One region of the Rhizobium sp. BK008 genome, then DNA from elsewhere that is predicted to be linked to it. Evidence: predicted binding sites of a transcription regulator. Region 1 holds the regulator's gene; the other holds the start of a gene.

Region 1 (7,296 bases):
GCGAAGTCGGCGCTGTCGGCGACGATGTCGCGGACATCCTTGTCGATCGCCTTCAGATCGTCTTCGGAGGCCCAGCCCTTTTCGATGAGGCGCGCCTTGACCTGTTCGATCGGGTCATGCTCGGAGCGCATCTTCTGCACTTCGTCCTTGGAGCGATACTTCGCCGGATCGGACATGGAGTGACCGCGATAACGATAGGTCAGCATTTCGAGAATGATCGGGCCCTTGCCGGAGCGGCAATGTTCGAGCGCCTCGTCGGCCGCCGCCTTGACGGCGCGAACGTCCATGCCATCGACCTGAATGCCGGGGATGCCGAAGCCGGAGCCGCGCAGCGAATAGTTCGACTGCGCCGTGGCGCGGGCGGTCGAGGTGCCCATGGCGTAACGGTTGTTCTCGACGATATAGACGATCGGCAGTTTCCAGAGAGCCGCCATGTTGAAGCTCTCGTAAACCTGGCCCTGGTTGGCAGCGCCGTCGCCGAAATAGGCGATCGAGACATTGCCGTTGCCGCGGTAGCTGTTTGCGAAAGCCAGACCGGTTCCGAGCGAGACCTGGGCCCCGACGATGCCGTGACCGCCGTAGAAATGCTTCTCTTTCGAGAACATGTGCATCGAGCCGCCCTTCCCGTGGGAATAGCCGCTGCGGCGCCCGGTCAGTTCCGCCATGACGCCACGCGCTTCCATGCCGGTCGCCAGCATATGGCCGTGGTCGCGATAGGCGGTGATGACCTGGTCGCCTTCCTTCTGCGCCATCTGCATGCCGACGACGACAGCTTCCTGACCGATGTAGAGGTGGCAAAAGCCGCCGATGAAGCCCATGCCGTAAAGCTGACCGGCCTTCTCCTCGAAGCGGCGGATCAGCAGCATTTCGCGATAGGCCTTGAGCTCCTCATCGCGATCGAAGTCGGCTACCGGGCCTCCATTCGATGCTTTGGCTGCGGGTTTTGCTGCAGTTTTGCGGCTGGAAACGGTCGCGGTCTTTCGCGGCGCCATTCAACCCTCCCTATGGGTTTGTCGGTTCTTGGTGGCGCGTACCATAGGGAAGAAATATGACCACAGCAATGCCATAATTGCATGGCTCGTATTCGGCGCTAAATCGTTGATAAAACGCCTGAAATTCCAATTAACCTGTTTCCGGTTAATTGGAATAATGGTTGAATATGACGATCTCGTCCGCGCGCGACACATTGAGCTGATAGCGCGCTTTTTCGTCCAGCATGTCCTTGTCGAGCGAGCCGTCACTGAGCAGCGCGACCTGATTTTCCAGATGTTCGCGCTTCGTCTTCAAGACTGCAAGCTCTTTTTCACGCGCGACACGCTGGTGCTCGAACGCTTCCGTCGCGCGCAGGCCGTAATCGCCGTGAATGCAGTGATAACCGAAATAGGAAAGGAAGGCGACCGTCATGGCCGGAATGACGAAGCGGCCGAGCTTTCTCTTCTTATGATGCTTTGTCCACATACACGCATGCTCTTGAACGCATTACCAATTCGCTCAATCTACAGCGCAGAGATTAACCGTTCGTTGACTCTAAAAAAGAGCAACAAAAAACCCGCGCCGGAGAGGCGCGGGTCGAACCGTTGAAAATCAGATGCGATCAGCCGCGAATGATCGAGCGGCCGGCATACTGGGCCTGAGGACCGAGGCCTTCTTCGATACGGATCAGCTGGTTGTACTTGGCAAGACGGTCGGAACGCGACAGCGAGCCGGTCTTGATCTGACCGCAGTTGGTGGCGACCGCGAGATCGGCGATGGTCGAATCTTCCGTTTCGCCGGAGCGGTGAGACATGACGGCGGTATAGGCTGCCTTGTGCGCCGTGTTGACGGCGTCGAGGGTTTCGGTCAGCGAGCCGATCTGGTTGACCTTGACGAGGATCGAGTTGGCGACACCCATGCGGATGCCATCGCGAAGGCGGGCAGAGTTGGTGACGAAGAGATCGTCGCCGACGAGCTGGGTCTTCTTGCCGGTCAGGTCGGTCAGCGTCTTCCAGCCATCCCAGTCGTCCTCAGCCATGCCGTCCTCGATCGAGATGATCGGGTACTTGGCGGCGAGTTCGGCCAGATATTCGGCCATGGCGCCCGATTCGAGCGTGCGGCCTTCCCCTTCGAGAACATATTTGCCGTCCTTGAAGAATTCCGTCGAGGCGCAATCGAGGCCGAGGTAGATGTCCTCACCCGGCTTGTAGCCGGCTTTTTCGACCGACTTGACGATGAAGTCGAGGGCTTCGGAAGCGCTCTTCAGGCCCGGTGCGAAACCGCCTTCGTCGCCGACATTGGTGTTGTGGCCCTGTGCGGCAAGTTCCTTGCGGAGCGTATGGAAGACTTCCGAACCCATGCGCACGGCTTCGGCGATCGTATCGGCGCCGACCGGCAGGATCATGAATTCCTGGAAATCGATCGGGTTGTCGGCATGGGCGCCGCCGTTGATGATGTTCATCATCGGCACCGGCAGCAGGCTGGCGGAAGCGCCGCCGACATAACGGTAGAGCGGCAGGCCGGAGGCCTGGGCGGCAGCCTTGGCGACGGCGAGCGACACGCCGAGGATGGCGTTGGCGCCGAGGCGCGACTTGTTCGGCGTGCCGTCCAGCTCGATCATGATGTTGTCGATCTGGATCTGGTTTTCGGCGTCGATGCCGCCGATCGCATCGAAGATCTCGGTGTTGGCGGCATCGACCGCCTTCTGGACGCCCTTGCCGAGGTAGCGCTTGCCGCCGTCGCGCAGTTCGACCGCCTCATGCGCGCCCGTCGAGGCGCCCGAGGGAACAGCCGCGCGGCCCATGCTGCCGTCTTCGAGATAGACATCGACTTCGACGGTGGGATTGCCACGGCTATCGAGAATCTCGCGGGCGATGATATCGGTGATTGCAGTCATGGGTTCTTCCTGCTCAGTGGGTGATAAGTCGTTCGAAACCTGTCTTAATCGAAGGCGAGCAAATTACAATGCCGCAATTGCCAGCCTTCGAACCAGCGTTCCGATGTGGACGAAAGCGCGTCGCGATCTCTAACATTCGCTTGGTCCGCGCTTTGCTCTTTGGTTTTGCGCGACATGCTTATAGCGCGATCATGTCAGACTGTTGAACGTCAAGCTGGGTAATCAGGCCTTGGCGACCGCATCGAAGGCAAGCAGCTTTTCGAGGAGCCGCGGCATGTCCTTGAGATAGACCATGTTCGGTCCGTCGGAAGGCGCATTGTCGGGGTCCTGATGGGTTTCGAGGAAGACGCCGGCAATGCCGGTCGCCACCGCTGCGCGCGCCAGCGTTTCAACGAATTCCCGCTGGCCGCCCGAGGAATCGCCCTGCCCGCCCGGCTGCGCCACGGAATGGGTGGCGTCGAAAACAACGGGAGCACCCATCGACGCCATGATCGGCAGCGAACGCATGTCGGAAACCAGCGTGTTGTAGCCAAACGAGGCGCCGCGCTCGCACAGCAGCACGTTCGGATTGCCGCTGGCGTTAAGCTTCTTCAGGACGTTTTTCATATCCCAGGGAGCGAGGAACTGGCCCTTCTTGACATTGACGACGCGGCCGGTATTGGCGGCGGCGATGAGAAGATCGGTCTGGCGGCAAAGGAAGGCCGGGATCTGCAGGACATCGACGGTCTTTGCCACCTCGGCGCATTGTTCGGCGGTATGAACGTCGGTCAGGACGGGAAAGCCGAATTCCTTCTTGAGGTCGGCAAAGATCTCCATGCCCTTTTCAATGCCGATGCCGCGTTCGGCCGAAAGCGAAGTGCGGTTCGCCTTGTCGAAGGAGCTCTTGTAGACGAGGCCGATGCCGAGCTTTCCGCAAAGCTCCTTCAGCGTGCCGGCCACCATGAAGGCGTGGTCGCGGCTCTCCATCTGGCAAGGGCCGGCAATCAGCGACAGGCGGCCGGTGTTGGAAAAGGTGACCTGGCCCTGGCCCTCGCCGATCTTGACTTGGGAATTCGTATCTGTGCTCATCGTGTTTCCTCGAAGGCGAAAAGCGTGCCCTGCCCGGGCGCGGGCTTCACCAGAATGCGATTGTTCTTGCGCGTATATGTCACCCCGTTAGCAGCCAAATGCGCTTCTGTCACGGCAAGATCGGCGACAGCGAAGAGAATCGCCCGGCCGCGCAGGCCGCGGTCGGCGTATGGGACAGCGACCTCGAAATAGGCCTCCAAACCCTCCGGCGTCATCAGGCTGATTTTCACATTCGACGCCGCGATCTTGACGCCGAAACCGGTGTTCTCGACTGCCGATTGCGCGCTGGCAAGACTGACGAAGGCGGCGAAGGCAGCCGCATCGGGCGCGCAAAGCACCACCTCGGCAATGCCGGTGACGCCATTGGCATGCGCCTCCAGCGCGCCGCGGTCGGCCGGCAGCGGATTGACGCGCTCGACGGTGAAGAGAAAGAGATCGGGCGCGCGCAGGTCGCCGGCAAAGGCCAGCCTGAAGCCGGCAATGCTCTCAGAACCATCCGGCATCGTCATCGGCCGGCTGAACGCCAGCATCTCGCCGGCGCTCGCTCCGTCGCCGACGAAATTCCGATGATCGATATCGGCATCCTCGCTGCCGAAGGCCACCGCCGAAAGCCCTTCCTCGCCGCAGCGGAATCGGAAGGCGCGGTTGCGGGCGGTGAAGACATTGCCTTGCCGCGCCGATGCTTCACTTTCCCTAACGCTCGCAATCCCGAGCGGCTCCAGATAGGTCTTATCGGCAAAAAAGACGCAGGCATTCTCCGTTCCGAAGGGATGACGCGCATCGGCGGCAACGGTAAAGCCCAGCTTGCCGAGCCTCTCGCGCGCCAGATCGATATTGACGACCGGCAGCACGACATGATCCAGCGGGCGTGGTTTGGCGGAATGCTCGTTCATGGTATCCCCTCTCCTCACACGGCAGAGATGTGCGACAGTGCCGCGCAAGGCAAGACTTGTCGGCCAATCCGGCGAATGAAAATAAAAATCTCAACGAGTTGGCGCCAAGTTTTACGGAAATTTAGCTACTTGCGGAACACATATGGAACATATAGTGTCTGTTCTGGATTTGTTTCAATCACGAGGTCACAACGTCGATGCTCACGCGCAAACAACAGGAGCTTCTCCTCTTCATTCATGAGCGCATGAAGGAATCCGGCGTTCCGCCGTCTTTCGACGAAATGAAGGACGCCCTGGATCTCGCTTCGAAGTCCGGGATTCACCGGCTGATTACTGCGCTCGAGGAGCGTGGCTTCATTCGCCGCCTACCGAACCGGGCCCGCGCACTCGAGGTCATCAAGCTTCCGGAGGCCTATAGCCCCAGCATCCAGCCCCGGCGCGGCTTTTCGCCGAGCGTCATTGAGGGCAGCCTGGGCAAGCCCCAGCCGGTCGCCACTCCCGCTCCTGCAAAACCCGTCGCCGACAATGGCAACTCAGTCTCCGTGCCGGTCATGGGCCGGATCGCCGCCGGCGTTCCGATCTCGGCAATCCAGAACAACACCCACGACATCGTCGTTCCGGCCGATATGCTCGGCTCCGGTGAACACTACGCGCTGGAGGTCAAGGGTGATTCGATGATCGACGCCGGCATTTTCGACGGCGACACCGTGATCATCCGCAATGGCAGCACCGCAAGCCCTGGCGACATCGTCGTTGCTCTCGTCGACGACGAAGAAGCGACGCTCAAACGCTTCCGCCGCAAGGGCGCCTCGATCGCGCTGGAAGCGGCCAACCCGGCTTACGAGACCCGGATCTTCGGGCCAGACCGCGTCAAGGTGCAGGGCAAACTCGTCGGCCTTATTCGCCGCTATCACTGACACCCTGCAGGCCGGTTTCGACAAAGCTGTTGCTGCGCCAGTCATAGGCGCGATGGCGGATCCATGGCCGCCACAGATCATCGAATGCGGTTGTGACCTCCATGCCGGCCTCCGCGAACCGCAGCTCGACGGAACCGGTCCGGCGCAACGTCTCGCCGGTGAAGAGCGTCGCGCCTGAGCGGCAGCTGTTGAAACGCAGGCGGACCGACGTTACCACGATATCGGCCGCATCGCAGGCCGGAGCGAGATAGGCGGCATTGTCGATGACGGCGACCACATGACCGTTGCCAAGCCTTGATATGCACCAGGCCTTCTTGACGCAGGAAAAGCGGTTTGCGTCACCGCCGGCTGCAGCCGCCCGCATCGCCGCCCTCGCTTCGTTCTGCTGATCGCGGGAGAGCTTGACGCGGCGGTCCTCTCCCGCTGGCGGGACAGCAGGACCATCCAGCATCTTCGGCGGGTCATGCGCCGGCAGGACCAGCGCGCGCTGCCATTGGTCGAAGATGAAATCCGGCGGGTTTTCACGGTTGGAGGCCATTGCCGCCGCCTCGACGACCGCGACGAGACTGCCATCTTCCGAAATCACCAGATCCGGCGGCCGGGGAACCGGCAGAAGCAGCAGGATGAGCGTTGCGACTGACATGATCGACGTGCCCATATGGCGCAGCCGAGTGCGGAGCAGCGTCAGCAGCAGGAAGCCTGCCACGGCGACCGCGAAATACCAGGCGGGCAAGCGGCCGATGCCGATGTCGCCACCCCAGCCGGACACGGTCTTGGCGACGGCGATCACCAGATCGAGGCCGAATCCGACAATCTTCCAAGGCAAAACGTCCAGACCGAAAGGCATGAGCAGCATCGCCAGCAACCCGGCCGGCATGATGATGAAGGAGATGATCGGCATCGTCGCGAGGTTTGCCGGCAGGCCGTAGGCGGTCAGGCGATGAAAATGCTCGATCGAAAACAGTGCGGTGGAGAAACCGCCGATCAGCGAGGTCAGGAAGACACCGCCGAAGAACCCCGCAACCGCGACGAAAGGCCTGACGATCGGCAGCTTCAGGAAGGCATTCTCGCGGACGCGCCGATCCTTCCACAGCTGATAGCCCGACACGAGCGCCAAGGTTGCGGCAAAGGACATCTGGAAGCTCGGCCCCAGGACTTCGGAGGGCGAAATGACGAGGATGACGAGCGCGGAGAGAGCGACATTGCGCAGGCTGATCGACGGCCGGTCAAAGAAGACGGCAATCAGCATGATGGCCATCATGATGAAGGCGCGTTCGGCCGAGACCGCGAAGCCGGAGATCAGGAAATAGGCCGTGACGGCGATGAGCGCGCCGGCGGCGGCGATCTTCTTCGTCGGATAGGCCTGGGCGACGCCGGGAAAGAGGCTGAGCAGCATCCGGAAGCCGACGAAGAAGATGCCGGCCGACAGCGCCATGTTGAGTCCTGAGATGGCGATGATATGCGCCAGACCGGACTGGCGCAGCGCCTCCGTGGTCGCATTCGAGATGGCGCGCCGTTCGTCCGTCACCAGAGCAGCGGCAAAAGCGCC
Region 2 (7,296 bases), on a different contig from region 1:
GCTGCGAGTTCAGCAGCGCCGCGCAGAAGACGTCCGGGTGGTGGCATTTCACATAGTTGGACGCATAGGCGATCAAGGCGAACGACGCCGCATGGGATTCCGGGAACCCATAGCTGCCGAATCCTTCGAGCTGGCTGAAGGTCTTATCGGCAAACTCGGCCGTGTAGCCGTTCCTGATCATGCCGGACACGAGCTTGTCCTTGAAGCGCGAGACGCCGCCGGTGAACTTGAAGGTCGCCATCGATTTGCGAAGCTGGTCTGCCTCGCCGCCGGTGAAGCCCGCACAGACCATCGCGACCTTCATGGCAGACTCCTGGAAGAGCGGGACGCCGAGTGTCTTGCCGAGAACGGCCTCCAGTTCCGGCGTCGGATACACGACTGCCTCCTTGCCCTCGCGGCGCCGGAGATAGGGATGCACCATATCGCCCTGGATCGGGCCAGGCCGCACGATCGCGACCTGAATGACCAAATCATAAAACGTCCGCGGCTTGAGCCGGGGCAACATTGCCATCTGCGCCCTCGACTCGATCTGGAAAGTGCCGAGGGTGTCGGCTTTTCGGATCATCGCGTATGTCGCCTGGTCCTCCTGAGGGATGGTCGCGAGATCAAGGTGCTCATCCTTGTGTTCTCGGATGAGAACAAAGGCCTTTGCCATGCAGGTCAGCATGCCTAGCGCCAGGACGTCGACCTTCATGAATTTGAGCGCCTCGACGTCGTCCTTGTCCCATTCGATCACTTGTCGGTCGACCATTGCGGCGGGTTCGATCGGAACAAGATCATCGAGGCGGTCATGCGTCAGGACGAAGCCACCTGGATGCTGGCCCAGATGCCGAGGGGCACCCATGAGCTGCTGCGCAAGTTTGAGGGTCAACGCTAGACGACGGTCTTCCGGGTTCAAGCCCTGATCGCGAAGACTGCGGTCGCTGACCAGCTCTTCCGACCACGCCCACATGCCCGAGGACAAGGCTTTGATGAGGTCCTCGGGCAGCCCCAACGCCTTGCCCACGTCGCGGATGGCGCCCTTCGCCCTGTAACGGGTCACCGTCGAACAGAGGGCGGCCTTGTCTTTGCCGTAGGTCTTGTAGATCCATTGGATGACCTCTTCGCGCCTCTCATGTTCGAAATCGACGTCGATGTCTGGCGGCTCATCGCGCTCCTGGGAGACGAAGCGTTCAAATAGAAGGTCGTTGGTTGAAGGGTCGATGCTGGTGATGCCGAGGATGTAGCAGACGGCCGAGTTCGCCGCCGACCCCCGCCCCTGACAGAGGATGCCTTGAGACCGGGCGAAGCGGACGATCGAAAAGACGGTCAGGAAGTATGGGGCGTATTTCATCGTCCGGATGAGATCGAGTTCGTGACGGACGATCTTGAGAACCTCCGGCGGCAGGCCTTCCGGATAGCGGTTGGGCACGCATTCCCAGACATAATGCTCGAGGGATTCCTGCGGCGTCTTGTCTGGGAGGATCGCCTCCTCGGGATACTGATAGCTTAGCTCGTCCAAGGAGAACTTGCATCGCTCGACGATCTCCATCGTCCGGGCCAGCGCCTCGCGGTAGCGTGGAAACAGCCTCTCCATTTCATCGGGTGGCTTGATGTAGCGGTCGGCATGTCGCTCGCGCTGAAAGCCGACGTCGTCGATTGTGGTGTTGTTGCGGATGCAGGTAACGATGTCCTGAAGCTGCCGCCGGCCCGGCTCATGGAAAAGAATGTCATTGGTGACGACCGTCTTCACCCGATGTTTGACGGCCATATTCGCCAACGCGTGCAGCCTCACCTGGTCGTTCGGACGGCGCCGGAGACAGAGCGAGACGTATGCCCCGTCTCCGAAGATCTCCGCCATCTTGCGAAGTTGGACGGCGCAGGCTTCATCCGGGAGGTCGGGCACAAGGATACCAAGTAGGCCTTCGGAATAAAGGGCGACGTCGTCGAGGTTTAGGATGCAGTTCGCCTTGCCACCCCTGCCCTTGCCGAGCGTCAGCAAGCGGGTCAGGCGCGAATAAGCCGAACGATCCGTGGGATAAACGAGGATCGACATGCCGTCCTGCAGATCGAGCCGGCAGCCGACGACGAGGCGGACGCCCGTCGCGCGGGATGCTTCCAGCGCTCGCACGATGCCTGCCAGAGAGTTTCGATCGACGACGCCCAAAGCGTCGATGCCGAGTTCCTTGGCGGTCACGAAGAGCTCGTCGGCCGAAGATGCGCCGCGAAGGAAACTGAAGTGCGTCGTGACCTGGAGCTCGGCGTATCTCATCCGAATATCCCGTGCATGAACCACTTATGGGAGCCAGTTTCAGGATCGATGCCGTCGCCGGAGCGAAAGATCCAGTACCGTTCGCCGATCTCGTTTTCGACGACGAAGTAGTCGCGCACAGCCTCGAATTCGCTGTCGCGCTTCCACCATTCGCCGAACACACGCTCCGGCCCGTCCGCACGCTTGACGCGATGGCGCTTGCCGCGCCAGGTGATGCTGGCAGGGGGATGGTCAGGCAGCAGAGCTATCGCCTCGATCGGATCCGGACGCCCCAACAGCCGCACCGGTCGCCGCCAATGGTAGACCCAACCCTCCGTCACGTCCTCGCCAACCGCGGCGATCCGCTGGACGCTACGCTCCGGAACGTCGGATGCGACGGGCGCGACCCGAAAGACGCGCTGGCCCCGATTGCCGAAGACGTCGATCAGCGGGGTGATGTCAGCGTCCTCGTCGTCGACAAGCGAGGATGCCTTCTGCTTCTCCTCGAGCGGTTCCGACATCACCGCGACGAGGGTCAGCTTTTCGATCCCGAAGCCCGGCTCGATCTTTTCCGTCCGGTCGCGGAACAGTTTCGTCAGCCAGGCGACGTCTCGCACGGGCTTGGCGGTTCCCGCCCTGATCGCTTGTCTGGCCCCGTCGACCTTCTCGACGATGAGGTCGGTGCGACGGACGCCAAGACCCTTCCGCTGAAGTTCGGCGACGAGTTGAACAACCAGCCGTCCAACATACTTGTTGATCGTCTCCGCCGCGCCGATCGGTTCGGCGAAGGATCGGCTGACCTCGACGAGTTCCGGGCTACGGATGGGATCTATTGGTTCGCAGACGCGACCGAACATCTGGTCGAGACGGCGACCCACTTCCGGTCCGAAGCGAAGCGCCAAGGGAGCACGCGGCGTCGCCAAAAGCTCCCCTATTGTCCGAAAGCCTAGCGTGCGCAAATCGCCCACGATCTTCTCCGGCAGCCGCAGCAACGAGATCGGAAGGCGCTCGACGGCCCGGATAGTTTCCCCACTCGGGACGACGACGGTTTCGCGGTTGATGGCACGAGCGCATGCGTGAGCGGCACCCCACGTGTCGGCGATGGCGACCCGTGTCGTCAGGCCCTTGGCGCGGAAGCGGTTGGCGATGCTCGTCAACATTCGCTCCTCGCCGCCCTGTAGATGGTCCGCGCCCTCCGTGTCCATGACGATGCCGTCCGGCGCGTCGACGGCGACGATCGGCGAATACTGGCTGAGCGCCCACATGGTGATGCGATCGAGCGCCGCTGCATCGGCGGCGGCATCGGCGTCGATCATTCGGAGGCCCTGGAAGAGCGCCTGCGCCTTGGCGGCCGGCATGCCCACATGAACGCCAGCCTTTCTGGCCGCGGGATCGGCGGCCGACACCCAGCGTTTGGAACCGCTCTTCGAAATGACGGCGATCGCCTCCTCAACGGGAATGGCGGGATCGGCCCGCCTGATCCTGTCCGTCGCCAGATCGGGAAAAAATATCGATACGACCCTCGGCATCGCAGGCTCCTACTTCGAACTCGGCGCACTCACCCGCTTTCACCCTCATCAGTTCCAGAAGCCATCTCGCCCGCCCGACGCCCGGAACCGGCAGTTCCTCGCTCGGGATGACGCTCACCCTCCAGCGCGTGGTCGACGCCGTCGGCTGGCCGAAGTCGCTGGCCTCGGTCTGCCGTCGCCACCGCCGCACTGCAAGCGCCATCGTGCCGCTCTTCTCGGCTGCGAGTTGCAGCCGCCGGGACGCGGCCATCGGCAGCCGGACGATCTCGCCGATCACCGCCCCGAGGCCGCCGTATGAAAGGCCCTCCTCCATATTGGCAAGGACGTCCTCCTCCTTGTCGGACTCGACGAAGACGACCCGGTTCGGATGAAGACCCGCCTGCGCCAAGGCCGGGAAGAACAGGTCAGGACGTGTCAGGCACCAGACGACCTTGCCTTTGGTGCGAGCGGCAATCCCGGCCACGAACAGGGCGGCGGCCGCCCCGTCGACGGTGCCGGTCCCGCCGCCGGCGCATTCGTGCAGCGCCCCATAGGCCAATCCACCACCCGGAAGCCGCTCGTCGATCTGCGCGACACCGAAAGGCAAAACGCCTCGGCTGCGCCGACCGGCGCCTTCCAGGTGCGCGATCTGCTCGCGCAGCCCGTCGAGGACGGCGTTTGGGGCGACGGCTGACTTCATGATCTCGGGCAACCCGTTTTCGGCTTGAGTAACAGCAATATGTTCTGTATTTGTTCCGAAGAGATAAATGAGTCAATGCGCATATGACCCGCTGAAGTTGAGCGCCGGTACAAAAGATAAAAATCGCCAGCGGATTCAATCGGATGTTGAGACAGGAATATTTTTGGATGCGCCGAACGCGGCTTGTGGACGATACGATCCCGAGACTGCAAGATCACCAGGTCCCGGTGGTCGAACTCATATGCCTCCTCTGCGATCGCCATTGTACACATGAGCGCAAACTGTTGGTCAAAGCGTTTGGCGCAAGCGTCACCTTCGCGGAAATCCGCCGGCGCATGGCCATGGGCTGCGAGCGGATGCAGACGCCGCGAGGTGACAAGTGTGGAGCACACTTCCCATGTTTGAGTGATGGTCTTTGCTGATGGAAGCTAGATAATGACAGGCGAAGACAACCGCGAACGGCCGCGCAAGATCGTGCATGTCGACATGGATGCCTTCTACGCATCGGTCGAGCAGCGCGACAATCCGGAGCTGCGAGGTGTGCCGGTTGCTGTCGGCAGTCCTGCTGCCCGCGGGGTCGTGGCGGCCGCCAGCTACGAGGCACGCAAATTCGGCGTCCATTCCGCCATGCCTTCGGTGACCGCCCAGCGGAAATGCCCGGACCTTGTCTTCGTCAAGCCGCGCTTTGATGTTTACAAAGCCGTGTCGTTGCAGATCCGCTCGATTTTCGCCGAATACACGCCGATGATCGAGCCACTGTCGCTCGACGAGGCCTATCTCGACGTCACCGACAACCTGAAGGGCATGGAGATTGCGACCGAGATCGCCGAAGAGATCCGAGCGAGGATCAAGGCGGCGACGGGGCTCAACGCGTCGGCGGGAATTTCTTACAACAAGTTTCTGGCCAAGATGGCAAGCGACCTCAACAAGCCGAACGGCCAGGCCGTCATCACCCCCAAGAACGGCCCCGCCTTCGTCGAACAGCTTCCCATCAAGAAATTCCATGGCGTGGGACCGGCAACGGCCGAGAAGATGCATCGGCTCGGGATCGACACGGGAGCGGACCTGAAGGAGAAAACGCTCGACTTCCTCGTCGAACACTTCGGGAAGTCGGGACCGTATTTCTACGGGATCGCCCGCGGCATCGACAATCGTCAGGTCAGACCGGACCGGGTGCGGAAATCCGTCGGTGCGGAAGACACTTTCTCTGCCGACATCCATTCTTATGAACCCGCGCGCAACGGGCTTCAGTCGCTGATCGAAAAGGTATGGGGCTATTGTGAGGCCAATGAAATCGGCGCCAAGACGGTGACGCTCAAAATCAAGTATGCCGACTTCAGCCAGATCACCCGTAGCAAGACAGTTCCGTCAGCACTGCCAGCAATTGCCGATCTTGAGGGGGTGGTCGACCTGCTTCTCGCGCCAATCTTCCCGCCGCGAAAAGGCATACGCCTGCTTGGCGTGTCGCTGTCTTCGCTGGAGCGGCGTAGATCTGAAGCGACGCCGCAGTTGCGGCTCGCGTTTTAGGTCACATTAGATGTAGCGCGGTTGGTTTTAGATTGGATGCGCTCCGCACCGGCGTTCCCGCGCCTGCCAGTGGTACCGCCCCTCGCCTAAGTTCCCTTGACCTGCTTGCGGCAGATCGAAGCTGAGAGGCCGGAGTTTCGTCGAAGCCGTCTGATGTGAAATTCCGTTGGAATTTGCGACCTCACGAACCGCTTTCGCCCTCGCTATTGAGAACTAGCGCAGAACGGATGCAATCAAGCAAAATCTGTTCGCCAAACGGTTTTGTCAGGCAGCCGACGACGTCCGCGCCCAACGCAGACGCGCGCACATTCTTTTCTGGAAAGGCGGTGATCAGAACAGTCGGAATGCTCTTGCCCAGCGCGACCAGCCGGTGGTGCAAATCGAGACCACTCATTCCGGGCATATTGATGTCAGTCACAAGGCAGGCCGTGCGGCGGATATCAGGGAATCTCAAGAAATCATCCGCGGATGAAAAGGTCTCGGCGTCAAATCCCATCGACCTTATGAGCCCCTTGATAGCCTCCCGCATCGACTCGTCGTCGTCGACGATCGCAATCAGAGGTTTCTTGGTTGGCACCGCCGCCTCCCGACTTCGCCGATGGGCGTCGCGCCTAAATGGCGTTATGGCGAGTTGCTGGATGGACTTATTATCGGGCGGCGACAAAGTCACCGCAAGCTATACGCTCGTATACGCTGCCTAAACAGTTCTGCGACGAACTGGGAATGTGAACGCGCGGAACATGCAAATGAGGAGACCGACGCGCGCTGCGAAAACAGAGCCATACGCGTGGGAAGTTCGTTAATGCAGAAAATGTGGGTTGGAGAACGGTCGTCTCAAATGTGCCCGCGCCGAAAGGGTGGAGAGCCGTCCTGCAGGCTACTCTTCCCGAACCAAGCGACGCGCCCCGACAGAAGGTTCGTTCGCCGGCGACGCTGGCCGCTCCACGATGCGCAAAACGCCGTTTGCGGCCGCCGGCATCCACCCTTGTGGCCGGGGTAATTATCGCGCATTGTGGCGTGCGAAAGGAAACCCGATTTCGGCATTCGTTTTCTCATCTCGTGGCCAATAGGCGTAGATAGTAAATTATGCCAACGTCGATTCACATTGCAGGTTCTGACGATTGACCGAGGCGCTAGCGACCATCATTGTTATCGATGATGACCCCGAGGTCCGGGAGGCGCTTGGGAGTCTGCTGCGTTCGGTCGGCTTTGCCGTCAATCTCCTCGCTTCCGTGGGCGACTTCCTCACGTCCGGGCGACCCGATGGACCGACCTGTCTCGTACTCGATGTCCGGCTTCCGGGACAAAGCGGTCTTGATTTTCAGCTCGAG

What was found. The regulator LexA, encoded in region 1, represses DNA repair genes until DNA is damaged. The targets are predictions, from matches to a motif close to TGTTCNNNNTGTGTTCNG.
Region 2: the regulator LexA is predicted to act here: its motif matches at 4,479-4,496, upstream of FHT69_RS13925 (ImuA family protein).

Annotation. Positions count from the first base shown of each region.
Region 1 is NZ_JACIFK010000001.1:1,637,173-1,644,468, forward strand. Features, by position in the region: gene pdhA (pyruvate dehydrogenase (acetyl-transferring) E1 component subunit alpha) at 1-992, opposite strand, end outside; gene FHT69_RS07945 (FtsB family cell division protein) at 1,138-1,458, opposite strand; gene eno (phosphopyruvate hydratase) at 1,595-2,869, opposite strand; gene kdsA (3-deoxy-8-phosphooctulonate synthase) at 3,092-3,937, opposite strand; gene FHT69_RS07960 (VOC family protein) at 3,934-4,830, opposite strand; gene lexA (transcriptional repressor LexA) at 5,028-5,747, shown strand; gene FHT69_RS07970 (ComEC/Rec2 family competence protein) at 5,728-7,296, opposite strand, start outside.
Region 2 is NZ_JACIFK010000002.1:520,765-528,060, forward strand. Features, by position in the region: gene FHT69_RS13915 (error-prone DNA polymerase) at 1-2,251, opposite strand, end outside; gene FHT69_RS13920 (DNA polymerase Y family protein) at 2,248-3,759, opposite strand; gene FHT69_RS13925 (ImuA family protein) at 3,680-4,438, opposite strand; gene FHT69_RS34170 (hypothetical protein) at 4,606-4,860, shown strand; gene dinB (DNA polymerase IV) at 4,874-5,965, shown strand; gene FHT69_RS13935 (response regulator transcription factor) at 6,147-6,542, opposite strand; gene FHT69_RS13940 (response regulator transcription factor) at 7,087-7,296, shown strand, end outside.